3 linked regions of the Kordia sp. SMS9 genome follow. The protein of the gene in region 1 interacts with the protein of each later gene in a pairwise test. Links are inferred from orthologs where the notes say so. Each region holds a gene or a part of one and is shown on either strand. Other genes may lie near its edges.

What was found. Proteins that work in one complex are often made in the same cells at the same time.
Region 2: the proteins of lpdA (region 1) and odhB interact in binary tests that used the Escherichia coli proteins (3 or more experiments, as listed by UniProt). The link is inferred for Kordia sp. SMS9 from one-to-one orthologs.
Region 3: the proteins of lpdA (region 1) and KORDIASMS9_RS15990 interact in binary tests that used the Escherichia coli proteins (3 or more experiments, as listed by UniProt). The link is inferred for Kordia sp. SMS9 from one-to-one orthologs.

What each region holds. Positions count from the first base shown.
Region 1 is NZ_CP031153.1:3,562,340-3,568,138, reverse strand. The notes cover bases 1,650-4,455. They hold lpdA (dihydrolipoyl dehydrogenase), read right to left. Parts: upstream 3,853-4,455; coding sequence 2,446-3,852; downstream 1,650-2,445. Other genes in these bases: KORDIASMS9_RS14940 (Lrp/AsnC family transcriptional regulator), read right to left, coding at 4,157-4,455; KORDIASMS9_RS14950 (Crp/Fnr family transcriptional regulator), read right to left, coding at 1,650-2,308. Outside these bases: KORDIASMS9_RS14960 (hypothetical protein), read left to right, coding at 153-365; KORDIASMS9_RS14955 (anti-sigma factor), read right to left, coding at 451-1,344; more of KORDIASMS9_RS14950, read right to left, coding at 1,646-1,649; more of KORDIASMS9_RS14940, read right to left, coding at 4,456-4,615; KORDIASMS9_RS14935 (aminotransferase class I/II-fold pyridoxal phosphate-dependent enzyme), read left to right, coding at 4,774-5,799. UniProt on the Escherichia coli protein: Lipoamide dehydrogenase is a component of the glycine cleavage system as well as of the alpha-ketoacid dehydrogenase complexes.
Region 2 is NZ_CP031153.1:1,808,359-1,814,219, reverse strand. Bases 1,294-4,161 are described here. They hold odhB (2-oxoglutarate dehydrogenase complex dihydrolipoyllysine-residue succinyltransferase), read right to left. Parts: upstream 3,406-4,161; coding sequence 2,182-3,405; downstream 1,294-2,181. Other genes in these bases: KORDIASMS9_RS07825 (2-oxoglutarate dehydrogenase E1 component), read right to left, coding at 3,512-4,161; KORDIASMS9_RS07835 (carboxypeptidase-like regulatory domain-containing protein), read right to left, coding at 1,294-1,790. Outside these bases: more of KORDIASMS9_RS07835, read right to left, coding at 1-1,293; more of KORDIASMS9_RS07825, read right to left, coding at 4,162-5,861. UniProt on the Escherichia coli protein: E2 component of the 2-oxoglutarate dehydrogenase (OGDH) complex which catalyzes the second step in the conversion of 2-oxoglutarate to succinyl-CoA and CO(2).
Region 3 is NZ_CP031153.1:3,772,880-3,778,870, reverse strand. Bases 1,294-4,291 are described here. They hold KORDIASMS9_RS15990 (ATP-dependent helicase), read right to left. Parts: upstream 3,964-4,291; coding sequence 1,624-3,963; downstream 1,294-1,623. Other genes in these bases: KORDIASMS9_RS15985 (aldose 1-epimerase), read right to left, coding at 4,090-4,291; KORDIASMS9_RS15995 (hypothetical protein), read left to right, coding at 1,294-1,454. Outside these bases: KORDIASMS9_RS16000 (hypothetical protein), read left to right, coding at 1-486; more of KORDIASMS9_RS15995, read left to right, coding at 495-1,293; more of KORDIASMS9_RS15985, read right to left, coding at 4,292-4,941; KORDIASMS9_RS15980 (response regulator transcription factor), read right to left, coding at 5,219-5,869; KORDIASMS9_RS15975 (sensor histidine kinase), read right to left, coding at 5,875-5,991. UniProt on the Escherichia coli protein: A helicase with DNA-dependent ATPase activity. Unwinds DNA duplexes with 3'-5' polarity. Translocates on single-stranded DNA with 3'-5' polarity. Initiates unwinding more efficiently from a nicked substrate than double-stranded DNA.

The DNA.
Region 1 (5,799 bases):
AAGTATTGATGAAACTTTCTCGGTAGAATATTTTCAAAAAGAATTTGCAAACCTAGAAAGAGATTCGTTTTCAGAGTACTTCTCGATACAATTTTTCTTCATCATATTCCGAAAAACCACTCGAAGTGACGTTCAGAAATGCTAAATTATATATGTTAAAGTTTAAATGTATTTTAAGAAGACAAGCGAAGCGATCCAAAAGCGAAGCGATCCAAAAGCGAAGCGATCCAAAAGCGAAGCGATCCAAAAGCGAAGCGATCCAAAAGCGAAGCGATCCAAAAGCGAAGCGATCCAAAAGCGAAGCGATCCAAAAGCGAAGCGATCCAAAAGCGAAGCGATCCAAAAGCGAAGCGACCAAAAAGTAACATTTCGACTGCGCTCAATGTAAAAAAAAACACGCTACCAAAACTGATAACGTGTCTTCCATCTAACGACAATTAATCATAAAGATTATCGCACAATTGTTCCTGTTGGAAAAGATGCCGCATTTAGGTTAAAATCGTTTGTGGCTGGTGCTGTATCGTTTCCAGCAGTTCCTACTAAAGGTTTTAGTAAAAATGGTGCTGGACTGTTATCTGGGCTCGGTTCTACAGAAATGACAACGGTACGTCCACGTACATCTATTGGGAAGGTAAAACCAGCTGGTGCATTGAGGAAAAAGTCTTCTCCTGGAATTGGAGGACCAACCGTATTTTCAGCGCCGCTAAATCCGTTAAATTCATCTACAGCTCCAAATGTGGTAAAAGTGCCTGTTGTTAAAGGACCTGTTCCATCAACCACAACCCAACCTTCGTATTTCCAACCATCCGCTAAAGGTGGTAAGTTTAAACCTGATGTTGGTGGCGCTCCTGGATTACCATACCAAACACCATATTGATCGTTTCCGTTATTTGCTGCGCCTGGCATTTCATCGGTAGGAGTTCTTAAAAAGAAAACACCCGAAGCGTTGTCAAAGTTTCCGTTGCTGGTTACAGGATCTAATCCTACAGTTGCGGTATTTCCTGAGAAATCTCCAGCTAATAATTTAGTTGCTGCTGGTGCAGGATCTGAATCAACTGCTGGCTCAATAGACAATACAAATGCCGTTGCGGAAGCTAATTGATCTGTGTTTACAGAAAAAGAAGTTCTTGACAAAGTTCCAGCATCGTCTACTGTAAAAGTTCCTGTGGTCACTGGACTTCCGTTGACGATAATCCAACCTTCATACACGAAGTCACTTCCAAGATTTTCTAATCCGTTTAAGTTTACATTTAGGTTTGATAATGCAACTGTGGCATCATCATCACTACTACATGAGACAGCGAAGCATCCGATCGCTATTCCCAAAATTAATTTTTTTATCATTGCGAGATTTTTTATGATTATGATACAAATGTATCGTAGTAAAATCACGTAAAATGTTAGCTAGCTAACACTTCTGAAAAAAATCGCATTTTATTGAAAAAAAGAATGGTTTTTAACAGTTCTTAAATAGTATTTTATAATTATTTTAACAAAATGTAAATCAATTACTTAAACATATTTATCTAAACTAAAAATACAACATAAAAAAAGAACCCAAAACTGTCATGATGTCATGCTGGTTTTGGGTTCTTTTTAAGCTAAAAAATTAGCGTTTTGAATCGTTTTTTAAATATCGTACTTTTTATTGAATGAAGCGAATTTCTTTGCGATTAAAATCAATAATTTTTGCTTCTTTCAATTCATTCATAATGATGTTTAATGTAGGACGCGACGTACCAATTAAGCTTGCAATATCTTTTTGAGTGTATGGATGCTTGATGACATTGTCGCCCGTTTTTTCACATTCATATCCGTACTCTTCGCAGAGTTCTTTTAGAAATTCTAACAAACGTGTTTTGGTATCTTTGAAGAGTAATAGTTGCAATCGACGCTCCAATTTTTTGATGCGAAAACCGATAAACTTATAAATCTTCAACGTAAAGGTTTGATTGCCGCGCATTAAATCGTGCATAGTGTCTACACCAATTGGGCAAATGGACGTAGCGTTGTCCATAGATTGTGCAAATTCATTTCGCTTCTCTTCGCCCAATATGGCTTTTTCACCAAACAATTCGCCTTTCGACAGAATGGATTTCACTACTTCTTCTCCATCTTCGGTGTAATAGCCTAATTTTACTTTTCCACTATCAATTAAATATACTTTCGTGGCAGAATCTTCTTCAAAGTAAATATAGTCTTGCTTTTTGTACGCATCAAATTCGTGCGCGTCTTTATACTTTTCAAATTTGTGCGGACAGAAGATATTAAAGAGATTGACATCGTTTAAATACCATACAGAATTCATAGTTGTGTTGATTACTTTTTTAAGACATTATCGAGACTGTTTTTGAGAAGTCGCATAAAAAAGTAAGAACTTACATTCACGCATAAAAAAACTCCAGCAAATTACTGGAGTTTTTAATGATTTTATATGTTACACTATTACACGTGCAAAGCTCTGTCTTCTGTAGCGGCTAAGGCTGCTTCTTTGATGGCTTCTGCAAAGGTTGGATGTGCATGCGACATACGCGCTACATCTTCCGCAGAAGCTCTGTATTCCATCGCAACGACAGCTTCCGCGATTAAATCGGCGGCTCTGGCACCAATCATGTGTACACCTAAGATTTCATCCGTAGTTGCATCAGCTAATATTTTGATGAAACCATCTAAATCCATACTCGCTCTACTTCTTCCCAACGCACGCATTGGAAATTGTCCTGCTTTGTATGCGATTCCAGCATCTTTCAATTCTTGCTCTGTTTTTCCAACCGCAGCAACTTCTGGCCATGTGTAGACAACACCAGGAATTAAATTGTAATCAATATGTGGTTTTTGTCCCGCAATAATTTCAGCTACCATCGAGCCTTCTTCCGAAGCTTTGTGTGCTAACATGGCACCTTTTACCACATCGCCAATGGCGTAAATGTTTGAAACATTGGTTTGCAAATGATTGTTCACTTCTACTCTCCCACGATCGTCCAATTTTACGCCAGCTGCTTCAGCGTTCAATCCGTCTGTATACGGACGACGTCCTACAGAAACCAAACAATAATCGCCTCTAAATTCTACTTCTTCGCCCTTTTTATTGTCTGCTTTTACCACAACCTCATCACCAACACGTTCCACAGATTTTACACCATGCGACGTAAGGATTTTGAATTTTTGCTTTTTAAATACTTTCGTGAGTTCTTTAGAAAGTCCCGCGTCCATTCCGCCAATAATTCGATCCGCATATTCAATCACCGTTACTTCTGAACCTAAACGCTTGTACACTTGTCCTAATTCCAAACCAATAACACCTCCACCAATCACAATCATGTGTTTTGGTATTTCTTTTAGTTTTAAAGCTTCTGTTGAGGTAATAATTCGTTCTTTATCGAGTGTGATAAATGGTAAGTTTGATGGTTTACTTCCTGTTGCAATGATGATATTTTTCGCTTCAATTTCTTCCGTAGTACCATCTTCTTTAGCAATAGCAACGTGTGTAGCATCTTTGAAGCTTCCCAAACCTTTGTAAACTTCAATTTTATTTTTGCTCATCAAGAAATCAATTCCTCCTGTGGTTTGATCTACTACAGCTTGTTTACGCGCAATCATCTTTTCAAGATTTACTTTTACCTCTCCTGAAATTTCGATTCCGTGTGTATCAAAATGCTTGACAGCTTCTTCGTAATGATGTGAAGAATCTAACAACGCTTTTGACGGAATACAACCTACATTTAAGCAGGTTCCACCAAGCGTACTGTATTTTTCAATGATTGCAGTTTTCATGCCTAATTGTGCACAACGAATGGCAGCAACATATCCGCCAGGACCAGAGCCAATTACGGCTACATCGTATGAATTCATATTCTTGATTTTAGAACTTTTTATTTTTTTGTAAGTACTACAAAAGTACAACTATTTTAGGGTTAGACAAGGCTTTATTGCTAGATTGTTAGACGCGCTTCGCTGTTAGATTTTTAGACCGCTATCGCTGTTAGATATTAGATTCGGCTTCGCCTGTTAGATTGTTAGACTCTTTCATACATTGCTCGCGTTTTCTTTGAAACTTCATTTTCAAATTGACACATTGGGTTAGATGTGCTTTGGTATTTTAGTCGATAAACTTTCGTTTGAAATTGTATGGACACATTTTCAAATTATCAAATCTTCAAATTGAAATCGCCGTCGTATGCTTTACTTCTCCAATGACAAAAATACTGTGCGTATTTCCAATGTTGGGAATTGCCGTGAGTTTTGTCACCATAAAATCACGATATCCTTCCATATCTTTCACCAATACTTTGAGAATGTAATCGTAATCGCCACTTACATGATAACACTCCAACACTTCTTCTAGTTTGATGATTTCACGTTCAAACTTCATCACAAATTCTTTAGAATGTTGCGTGAGTCGTACATGGCAATGCGCCAAAAAGTTTTTTGCAATGGCTTTTTTAGCAACCAATGCCACATATTTTTGAATGATTCCTTCTTTTTCCAGCTTTTTAATACGCTCATATACAGCAGTTACCGAAAGATTCAATTTGTTCGAAAGTTCTTTATTAGTTTGCTTGCTATCGTGTTGTAGCAATGCCAGCAACGTTTTATCGGTTTGATCAAGTTTCAACATGTAAAAAAATCTATAATTTGAATTTTTAAAAAGTAATTTCAGTTATTTATTCATTCAAAATATAAATTTATAGTTTTATTTTCTATTATTTAAATTAATACTTGATTTTTATTCACAATCGCAGCAACTTTGATTTGAATTAAAAAAGCAATCTCATGAAATTTAATCCCGCAAATAACATTCAAGATTTACAATATTTTGGCGAATTTGGAGGTGTAAATCCTTCCATTTCTGATGCTTCTACCTATACATTTCTTTCGGCAAAAACGATGTTTGATACGTTTGAAGGCAATGCCGATGGTTGCTATTTGTATTCAAGACATACTTCGCCAAGCAATTTGTATTTAGGGGAAGCGTTAGCCGCAATGGAAGGTACCGAAACCGCCAATGTTTCTGCTTCAGGAATGGGCGCTATTACACCTGTAATTTTGCAATTATGTAAAAGTGGCGATCATATCGTGTCTAGCAGAACAATTTACGGAGGCACGTATGCTTTTTTGAAAAATTTCACGCCGCGATTTCAGATTGAAACTTCATTTGTAGATATGACAAAACTGGATTTGGTAGAAGCTGCCATTACTCCCAAAACAAAAGTATTGTATTGTGAAGCTGTCAGCAATCCGTTGTTGGAAGTTGCTGATATTGCCGCTTTGGCAAAATTGGCAAAGAAGTACAATTTACAATTAGTGGTTGACAATACCTTTTCGCCATTATCAATTGCACCTGCAACATTAGGCGCAGATGTTGTCATTCATAGTTTGACAAAATTCATCAACGGCGCTAGTGATACTGTTGGTGGCGTTGTATGTGGAACACAAGCTTTTATTGATCAATTGCGCAATGTAAATGATGGCGCAAGCATGTTGTTGGGTGCTACGATGGACAGTTTGCGCTCGGCTTCTGTTTTGAAAAATTTACGCACATTACACATTCGCATGAAGCAACACAGTGCAAACGCCATGTATTTAGCTACAATGTTTGAAGCTGATGGTTTAAAAACGGTGTATCCAGGATTGCCATCACATCCGTCGCATGAAATTTTTAAAAGTATGATGAATACGGAATATGGTTTTGGCGGTATGCTAACAATTGATGTTGGCAGTATAGACAAAGCCAACGATTTAATGGAATTAATGCAACAAAAAAACTTAGGCTATTTGGCTGTAAGTCTGGGTTTTTAT
Region 2 (5,861 bases), 1.8 Mb from region 1 along the record:
TATCCGTTTTTCGCTTCGTCCAACAAACGATCTTTGTTCGCAAGAATCGAATGTTCCCATGTGTAAAACTTCTTGGAAGGATTTACAAATTGCAATTCAAATTCCGCATTAGGTCGATTCCATTCTACTACTAATCGCACATCATATTTAAACGTTGCTTTGAGTAAGTTTGACGGAATGTCTTTGTAATCAAGCTCCACTCGGTGTCTGCGAAGCAATTGTTGCATTTCACTTAATAATGGTTTTTCAATGCCTGAGAAATCTATCGTTTCAAACGAATCTGTCAACATTTTCACATATAAATCCAATGATTCTTGATAGTTTCCTGCACGTTTGTACGCCAACGCCAAATCTCTGTATGATTGCGAAGCGTTTGGTAACAACGCTGCAATTCGCTGATAAACACTTTTCGCTAAGACAAATTCGTCCAATTCTTCTAGTTTATACGCCAAACTTTTCAACGCTCTTGGATTTTCTTCTGCCAATACTTCTATATTTTTTAAAATTGCTAAAGATTTATCTTTTCCCCATCTTTTAAAATATTCGGCTGTATCTAAATAATACGGAATGGTTTGACGCAATGAGTTTTGTTGTTGTTGCCCAAAAATCGTCATTGCCTGTTGGTAACTTTTTGCCGTTTCGAGTTCCAAAATGTACAATGGTTTTTCTTCCTTGTTCATAATAAGCGGAACAGCTTCTTTGTAATTGTTATTTGTTAGAAGTGCTGAATTGACCACATTTCCATTCGCATCTTTTTTTAAGAATCTATTTTTAGAGGTAATTAAAATCGTTGGTAATCCACCGTATAAAATGGTAGAATTTATAGATTTTAAGATGACAATATTATCAATAGTTCGCAATTCAATATCATCTACACTTCCGCGAAACGGAAATCCATCATAAAACACTTGTACTTGTTGTCCTCTAATGAGCATTAAAGTTTGCGAAGCTGATTCTATCGGCGTTGGATTGGTATTTCGAAGCATTTGCTGTGGAGAAATTCCATATCGCGGTCTTGTATTGACACCGCCATTGTATACAAACAAACCTGCCACACTTCCACGCAACACATCCGATGTATAAATGTGTTGAGGTCCAATATCCTCTGAATTTATTACAGTACTTGGACTAAACGTATCTAGGTTTACTGCTCCAAATCCGGTGTCGACATATTCTTTTTTCTTTTGTTTTTTCTTACCTTTTAAGGCAACTTCTTTGAGTAATTCTCTATCGGATTTTAGCGTGATATCTATCGGATTTCTGTCACGTACAACAACTTCCTTCGAATTCATTCCTAAATAATCAATTACTAAGGTATCACCAACTTTCGCAGCGATATCAAATTCACCATCAAAATTTGTATGTGCTGTAATGAAGGTATTTTTAATTTGAACTGAAGCATTTTGAATGGTCAAATCTTTTTCGGCAGCAACGACTCCTGTAATGGTATTTTTATTTTGTGATGCTTCGTCCATTTTTAAATATATCTTATCTGAAACAGACAAATACCGATCAAGTTTTGACATGACCGTTGTTACCGTTTTGTAGTTATTGGCAGAAAGTTGAAACGAATCTTGCCCACGAATCCAACCTTCATCAAAGGTAAGCGTGAATTTTCCCGAGACATCGGTCACAGCTTTTATATCTTTATCTGGAAATTCTACATTTACATGCGGAATTGGTTCATTAGTGTCTCTATCCAAAATATAGGCATCAATCGTAATTTCATATTGCGCAAATGCGGTACATGCAAAGAGAAATGATATGAGAATGGTAGCTGTTTTTTTCATAGCGATGGGTTTTTGGTATAATCTAAAAATAGCCTGTTTTTTCACGAGAAAAAGAAAACTATTTAATCTATCTAAATTACTGAAAATAAAGCATTAAAGCAACAATTAAACTCTTATAAAAAAGTTAATTTATTACGATTTTCAAACACTTCTCGATACTAATTTGTTGCACAAATTCACTCAAAGTGACGTTTGAGATGTGCGATTGACGATTTCAGATGTACGATTTTAGATTGTTGATTTATTTATAGGTTATTTTGATTCGTTATTGCGAGAATTGGACATTGAGCTTGGCAAATTATAAAATTTGTGGTAAGCTTTGACTTCAAATAAAAACAAAAAAAAGCGCAATCATTACAATCGCGCTCTGTACTTATATTTGAATATTTTTTTACAATTCTAATGCTTTTTTCACATTGTTGTCCATCAATAATTCAACAGGATTTTCTAGCGCTTCTTTTACAGCTACTAGGAATCCAACAGATTCTTTTCCGTCAATGATTCTGTGATCATACGACAACGCAACATACATAATTGGAAGAATAACCACTTGTCCATTGACTGCCATTGGTCTTTCTACAATGTTGTGCATTCCTAAAATTCCTGATTGTGGCGGATTGATTATTGGTGTTGATAACATACTGCCGAAAACGCCACCATTTGAAATGGTAAATGTTCCACCAGTCATTTCGTCCACTGTAATTTGTCCATCACGCGCACGAATTGCCAATCGTTTTACTTCCGATTCTACACCTCTAAACGATAAGTTTTCTGCATTTCTAATCACTGGAACCATCAACCCTTTTGGTCCAGAAACTGCAATACTGATGTCGCAGAAATCATAACTGATCATTTCTTTTCCATCAATCATAGAGTTTACTGCTGGATATAGTTTTAACGCTCTTACAATAGCTAAGGTAAAGAAAGACATAAATCCTAAACCTACACCGTGCTTTGCTTTGAACGTTTCTTTGTATTCTTTACGCAGTTCAAAAATTGGCTTCATGTTCACTTCGTTAAACGTAGTTAACATGGCTGTTTCATTCTTAGCAGATACTAAACGTTCCGCTACTTTTCTGCGCAACATTGATAATTTTTTACGCTCACTTCCGCGGGTTCCACCTGTTGGTGTTCCCATACTTGGTTGTGCTTTTACAGCGTCATCTTTGGTTACACGACCATCTTTTCCTGTTCCTGTTACTTCGTTGGCGCTCATGCCTTTTTCTGCCAATACTTTTTTCGCTGCTGGAGACGCAGTTCCTGTTGCGTATGTTTTTGTTGGTTCCGTTGCTTTTGGCGTTTCTGCTGGTTTTGGCGCTTCTGCTTTTGGAGCTTCCACTTTCTTTTCTTCTTTCGGCGCGTCACCAGTTGGTGCTTCGGCACTTGTATCAATCAGGCAAACTACTTGTCCTACTTCTACTTCATCGCCTTCTTCGGCTTTTAAGGTGATTGTTCCACTAGCTTCTGCTGGCAACTCTAAAGTTGCTTTGTCAGAATCAACCTCAGCAATTGCTTGGTCTTTTTCTACGTAATCGCCATCTGCTACTAACCATTCTGCAATTTCTACTGTAGTGATGGATTCTCCTGGCGAAGGAACTTTCATTTCTAAAATCATCGTGTTCTATATTTTAGTTTTTATTTTTTGTTTTTGTAGCGTCACTTCGGCAGGCTCGGTGACCGCTATTCGTATTTGCGCATTGAGCGTTATTGAAATACTATCCTTAACGCATATTGTTTTTCGTTTTGTCAAAAACGTATGCAATTACCTCTGCATGACGTCGTTTGGATCGTACGGAACTTCCTGCGGCTGGTGCTCCATAGAATCTTCTAGAGGCAACTCTAAAGTTTCGTATTTCGTCCATGTGCATGAGTAAGTGGCTGTACGCTCCCATGTTTCTTGGTTCTTCTTGTGCCCAAACTACATCATCGGCGTTGGTATATTTTGCGAGTATTTCTCTAATTTTTGTTTTTGGCAATGGAAATAATTGTTCCAATCGCACTAAAGCAACATCATCTTCTCTGCCTTGAGTTGCACGTTCTTCTAATAGATCATAATAGAATTTTCCTGTACAGAATACCAATGTTTTCACTTTTTTAGCATCTGCATTTACATCATCAATCAACGTTTGGAAGCTTCCATTTGTAAATTCTTCTACTGTAGAAACTGCTTTTGGCAAACGCAATAGACTTTTTGGTGTAAATACGATTAATGGTTTTCTAAAACCAGCCTTCATTTGACGACGCAGTAAGTGATAGAAGTTTGCAGGCGTTGTACAATCTGCCACAAACATATTGTCTTTGGCACATAATTGTAAATAGCGCTCCATACGCGCAGATGAATGTTCTGCTCCTTGACCTTCATAACCGTGCGGCAACAACATCACCAATCCGTTTTGTGTTTTCCATTTGTCTTCTGCTGAAGAAATGTATTGGTCAATCATAATTTGCGCTCCGTTGCTAAAGTCTCCAAATTGTGCTTCCCAAATGGTGAGCGTGTTTGGACTTGCCATGGCGTATCCATAATCAAATCCTACTACACCATATTCTGAAAGTAAGGAATTATAGATATAGAATTTCCCTTGATCTTCTGAAATGTGATCTAGTAACTTGATTTCTTCTTCTGATTCTTCCACTTTTACAACGGCGTGACGGTGCGAGAATGTTCCTCTTTCTACATCTTGTCCTGTGATTCGCACGTCAAATCCTTCTTCTAATAAAGAACCATACGCCAATGTTTCACCCATTCCCCAGTCAATCGCATTTTTTTCAAAAAACATTTTATGACGATCGGAAACAATACGATTTACTTTGCGTAAAAACTTTTTGTCTTCGGGTAATTTGGAAACCGTTTTGGCAATTTTTTCTAGTTTTTCTTTCGAATAACTCGTATCAATCTCTTTTGCCATTTCTTTTTCATCCACTCTTTCCAACCCTAAGTCGTTCCAAGCGTCTTGCATGAATGGCGTAATGACTGTTTTTTCTTCTTTACGAGAATCTTCAAGCTTTTCTTCAAGTTTGTCTTTGTATGCTTTCTCTAATTCTTTTACATAGTTTTCATCAATGACACCTTGTTTGCGTAGTTTTTCCGCGTAGATATCTCTTGGATTGCTATGTTTAGAAATTGCTTTGTATAGTTTTGGTTGTGTAAAACGCGGTTCATCACCTTCATTGTGTCCGTATTTACGATATCCTAATAAGTCAATGAATACATCGCGTTGGAACGTCATTCGGTATTCTAACGCAAATAACGCAGCGTGTACTACCGCTTCTGCAGCATCTGCATTGACGTGTAATACTGGTGAAAGCGTAACTTTTCCAACATCGGTACAATAGGTAGACGAACGCGCATCGAGATAGTTTGTGGTAAATCCAACTTGATTGTTGATGACAATATGAATGGTTCCGCCAGTTTTGTAACCGTCTAGTTGTGACATTTGAACGATTTCGTACACCAAGCCTTGTCCTGCAATCGCAGCATCACCGTGAATGACAATTGGCAATACTTCAGAGAAGTTATCTGCGTGATCTCTGTCTTGTTTTGCTCTTGCGATTCCTTCTACCACGGCACCAACCGTTTCTAAGTGCGAAGGATTTGGCGCAATGTTCATGTTGATTTTCTTTCCAGAATCTGTAATTCTATCAGCCGTTAATCCTAAGTGATATTTTACATCGCCATCAAAAATAGCCTCTTCATAGTCTTTTCCATCAAATTCACTAAAGATATTTTTAGCGGATTTTCCGAAGATATTTGTCAATACGTTTAAGCGACCTCTGTGCGCCATTCCTAAGACAAATTGTTTTACCCCATTATCTGCCGCTGCTTCTACAACTGCATCTAACGCAGGAATTAGAGATTCTCCACCTTCTAGCGAGAACCGTTTTTGCCCTACATATTTTGTGTGCAAGAAGTTTTCAAACGAAACTGCTTCATTTAGTTTTTTGAGAATGTGTTTTTTGGTATCGGCAGAAAATTTTGGGTGATTATCATTGACATTCAGCTTGTCTTGAATCCACTTGATTTGCGCTGGCTTTCGGATATACATATATTCGACACCGATGGATTCACAATAA
Region 3 (5,991 bases), 210 kb from region 1 along the record:
AATCAAATTACACTGTCACGCGTGGATAAAAACGGTGATAAACTCGATACGAAAGTGTATGCAGAAACGATTATGGACAGTTTGGATTTTCAATTGAGAAGACATACGATTGTCGTTTCTGGCTTTGTAAATGACAAAAAAGTACGTTTTGCCTTGGATACTGGCGCAGAATTCAATCAACTAAATAAAAATAGTCACCAAAAAATTCTTGAAAAATTTCGTCCCATGAAACGTTTGTCCATGATTGGTGCTGGAAATAAAAAAATTCGCGTTTTGGCAGGGAAATTGTATGGTTTCCGACTGAATGATCGTATTGGCGTGGGACCAATGTACACCATTGTGACCAATCTTCGGAAAATGAACGAAGCGTATGGCACTTCCGTAGATGGTGTTTTGGGATTTGAGTTTTTAAAATACAAGCGAACCATTATTAATTATAAAAAAGAAAAGTTATATTTCATGAAATCTCCTATATTTAGTCCGTGAAACAACCGATGAAACATATTATTTTACTCCTAACTTTGTGTATTTCCACAAGTATGTTTGCGCAAAAAAAGACGCAAGGCTATCGTGTGGAAGGTGACGAAGTTGTGTTTACGTTTGATAAACGCGATTATAAGGAAGTGACACATGGAGTTTTACATCATCGGAAGTCAATTCATGATACAGATGTTGACATTGAAAAGGTTGCGGTTGCTGGCGAATTCAATAATTGGGCAGAAGATACATGGATCATGACGAAGCTAGACGAGAATCGCTATGAATTTCGAAAAAAGATTGCCGATTTTACCGATGAATTTTCATGGGAATTTAAGTTTGTGATTAATGAGCAGTATTGGGCTGAACCCGAAGGCGCAATTGAAAATGTAACGGAAGCAAAAAATAAATACGGAATGGATTTGCATGTGTACAATCTTAAAATGTATACGGCGCATATTTCTGAGGATGGAAACACAACGTTCTTCTTAAAAGGCTATCAAAAAGCTAAAAAAGTGATTTTAGCAGGTTCGTTTAATAAGTGGAATGAACATCTTTTTGAGATGAAAAAAACGGACGAAGGTTGGGCTGTAAAGTTGCAATTAAAACCTGGCATCTACGAGTATAAATTTATTGTAGATAACATTTGGATTGCCGATGAAGCGAACCCGAATAAGAAGCTGAATGAATTTGACGAATACAACTCTCTCATTGATGTGAAAGCGTATTATACCTTTAAACTTCACGGCTTTAAAGATGCTAAAAACGTATTGCTTTCTGGCTCGTTTAACGATTGGTCGGAAGATGGATTTAAAATGTCACAAACCGATGATGGCTGGGAACTTTCCATGTTGCTTTCTGCCGGAAAACATCAATATAAATTTATCGTAGATGGTAAATGGATACTAGATCCAAACAATCCTATCAAAGAGTATGATTACAAAGGACATGTGAATTCAGTTTGTATGGTTCGGTAATTTTTAACTTCTTAGACTTACTTAGATTTATAGACTTCATTAGAATATTTTGTCATTCCTGCGTAAGTAGGAATCTCTAGAACTTGCTTAGATTTTAGACCTTTTCTATTGAAAAATTATTCTTGAATACTTCTCTCTACTCAATACTAACCTCTCACTACTAAAAAAACTACTTCACAATTTCCAATTTCGCAAAACGCAACAACAACTTCTTAATGCCTCCAACTTGAAATTTGATTTCCGCTTTTTTATCGCCACCAACACCTTCTAATCGTATTATTTCTCCCCGACCAAAACGCGTATGTTCTACTAAGGTTCCTGGCACAAGTTTTTCATCTAACAAACTGCCGCTTGGCGGACTGCTCTGTGAGGTTTCTGGCTTTATTTTTCGCAGTTTGCGTATTTGTTCTGGTGTGGGACTTCCCACCACTGGCGGACGTCCCGATTTTGGTTTTTGCAAGCGTAATTTGCTTTTATCCACTTCGCCAAAAATATCATTGTCAATCAACGGTTTGAAACGATAATTGTCTACGGGCGTGATGTAATCCAAGTATTGATCGTCAATTTCTTCTATGAAGCGACTTGGTTCTGCATCGACCAATTTTCCCCATCGGTAACGACTTAATGTATAGGTTAAATAGGCTTGTTTTTCGGCTCTGGTCAACGCTACATAAAACAAACGGCGTTCTTCTTCCAGTTCGCTTCGCGTGTTCATACTCATCCCTGATGGGAACAAATCTTCTTCCATTCCCACAATATAGACATACGGAAATTCCAGTCCTTTTGCCAAGTGGATCGTCATCAAAGCTACTCTATCGTCATCACCTTTGTCGTTGTCCATATCGGTAGCCAATGCCACATCTTCCAAGAATTCTGCCAACGCGCCTGTAGCATCAGCCACTTCCACTTGTCCTTCCACAAAATCTTTAATTCCGTTCAGCAATTCTTCTATATTTTCAATACGCGCAATCCCTTCTGGCGTTCCGTCTTTTTTCAATTCTTGAACTAAGCCCGTTTTTTTGGTAATGTGCGATGTCAATTCGAACGCATTCGAGCCTTCATTCATGATTTGAAAACTTCGGATCATCGTCACAAAGTTTTCCAGTTTAGTTTTCGTGCCTTTGTTGATTTTTAGATCAATTTTGGAAATATTTTCCATCACTTCAAACATGGAACGCCCGTAATGTTTGGCAGCAACAACTAATTTATCAATCGTTGTTTGCCCAATGCCACGTGCAGGATAATTGATGACACGTTTTAAACTTTCTTCATCTTTCGGATTCACGATTAATCGCAAATACGCCAATACATCTTTGATTTCTTTTCTTTGATAGAAGGATAAACCACCGTAGATACGATACGGAATGTCACGCTTTCGCAACGCATCTTCCATGGCGCGTGATTGTGCATTGGTACGGTATAAAATCGCAAAATCGCCATTGGTCACTTGCTCACGCATCTTAGTTTCAAAAATGGAACTCGCTACAAAACGACCTTCTTCTCCATCTGTCACACTGCGATTGACTTTTATTTTCGGTCCAGATTCATTGGCGGTCCAAACCACTTTATCCAAACGTGTTTTGTTGTGTTCTATGACTGAATTTGCTGCTTCTACAATGTTTTTGGTCGAACGATAATTCTGCTCCAAACGGTACATTTCAACATTGTCATAATCTTTCTGAAAGTTTAAAATATTGTTGATATTCGCACCACGAAACGCATAGATACTTTGTGAATCATCGCCCACGACACATATATTCTGAAAACGATCTGCCAAGGCTTTTACGATCAAATATTGAGAATGGTTGGTATCTTGGTACTCATCCACCAAAATGTAGCGGAAACGCGTTTGGTATTTTAATAGTACTTCTGGAAAGCGATTCAATAATTCATTCGTTCTTAATAATAAATCGTCAAAATCCATCGCGCCAGCTTTAAAACAGCGATCTACATATTCTTTGTAAATTTCGCCCATGCGCGGACGTTTTGCCATGGCATCTGCTTCTACCAAATCGGGATCGTTGAAATACGCTCTCACCGTAATGAGACTGTTTTTAAAAGAGGAAATTCGCGAACGTATTTGTTTGTATTTGTAGATATCTTTATCTAGCTGCATTTCCTTGATGATAGCGCGAATTAAACGTTCAGAATCCTGTGTATCGTAGATCGTAAAGTTACTAGGATAGCCTAATTTATCCGCTTCAAAGCGTAAAATTTTTGCAAAGATTGAATGGAATGTTCCCATCCACAAGTTTTTTGCTTCACTTCCACCCACAATTCGTGCAATACGTGCTTTCATTTCACGTGCGGCTTTGTTGGTAAATGTCAATGCTAAAATATTAAAGGAATCTACGCCTTGACTCATTAAATACGCAATGCGATACGTAAGTACTCGTGTTTTTCCAGAACCTGCGCCTGCGATCACCATCAATGCTCCATCTTTGTGAACGGTTGGTGCGCGTTGTGCGTCATTTAGCTGCGCAATATAGTGTTGAATGTCTTGCTCCATAATTAACTCCAAAAATAACATTCTCGCGTCGCTATTACAACTGTTCTTTTTGAAAGTTATACACTTTTTTGACTTCGACTGCGCTCAGTCACAGTTTGAAACTTCTTACTATTTAATACAAAGATCTCAATTCTTCGTTTCCACCTCAACATTCCATTCGATTTTATACGTTTTGTTCGGTAGTAATGTTTGCAATCCTATGTGATTGTTGAAACTATTGGACAATCCGACTGTGGGTTCGATGGCAATGATATTTTTAGTTGCTGGCGTAAAGAATTGTACAAAATTTTGAGCCGCATTTCCTGTTATTGTGAGTTTGTAGCTTGGTGTATGAAAACCAATTTTGATATTTTTGAGAGTGTATGCCGTGTCAAAAGGATGATTTTTCAATTGAAATGGCATGTTGAGTTCGTGCGGTTTTGTGCCGTTTGTAATGCTTCTGTCATCGGTTGTGGTGTATTCTTCATCACAATCAAAGTCAATATAGCTTTCGTATAGATTTTCAGAAGTAAAATACGGATGCCAGCCAATGGTAAATGGAAAGGTTTTTTTGCCTGTGTTGATGACTTTCATTTTTACGAGTGCTGTTTTTTCTGTAATCGTATACGTAACAAAGAAATCGAACGGAAAAGGAAATCCTTGTGTTGTTCCGTCATAGTCATATTTTAAGGTGAGTATTGCTGCTTTTACAGAAACTTGCTTTTTATAGACTTCAAATTTTCTTGTGTAGAGCAATCCGTGAATCGCATTGTTTTTTGAGGGTTCATTACATGTAATTTGATATGTTTTACCTTCAAAAGAGTACATTCCATCTTGAATTCTATTGACAAACGGAAACATGATTGCGGAAGCTGACGAATTGGTATATGGAAAATCTTCATGTTCTTGAATAACAGGTCTGTCATCCAATTTCAAATCGAACAAGCGTCCGCCTTCGTTTAAGTTTATAGCTGCGTAGGCTTTACCGCTTTCGCTCAAAATTTTTATGATGTGAGTATGTTTTTGTAGTTGAAACACGTGTTTTTTTGTTATTGGTTGGTTGATACGTCCTTGCGAGGAAGCATGACGTTTCTAATATTTCAATTTTTGGATCCTAAAAATACCATTTTCAATTTAAAATTCTACAGGTAGCATTTAACTTTTGTTATTCGTCAATTTGTTTAGTTGCTTTTTGAAACGATTTGTTTCAATATACTAAAATTGACATTTGAAATTTCTCAATACACACTACTGACATCTCAATACTAATTACCAATCATATCTTCACAATTTCGTTTTTTAGTGCCAATACGACCAAACCCGCAGTATTGCGAACATTGAGCTTGGAAAGTAGTTTTTTTCGGTGTCCTTCAACAGTTCTGAAACTGATAAAAAGCTTCTCTCCTATTTCTTTGGCTGTAAATTCTTTACATATCAGTGTCAATACTTCAATTTCACGTTCGGTCAAATCGTGAATGATGTGCGTAGTGGTTCGTTTTCCTTTGTACATCATCACTTTGCGCATGATGCTTGTAATTTTATTGTTGAAATAGTAATCGTATTCCAACACGCTTTCTATACAGTTGATGACTTCGTTGCGACTCGCATTTTTCATCAAATATCCGTTCACGCCAAGTTCTATCATCCGAATGATATGTCGCTCTTCTTCATGCATAGTCAGAATGATGATTTTCATTGCGGGATATTTTTCCAAGACAATTTTTGCCGTTTCGTATCCGTCTAAATTCGGCATGCGAATGTCCAACAAAAGCACGTCTGGTTTTACCACAGCATTGCGCAACACTTCTAAGAATTCTTGCCCGTCAGAAGCTTCAAGTGTAATTTTCATCTCTTTTTCGTCTTGAAAGATGGCTTTTATTCCTTCTCGAAAGAGCAAATGATCGTCTACCAATGCAATGTTTGTCATGCTTTTTATTTGTTTAATTGTATGTGAACTGTCGTTCCTTGCTGTATTTTTGATGAAATGTGTAATGTAGCGCCTAAAATTAGCGCACGATCTTTGATGTTGCGCAATCCTGCGCCTTTTTG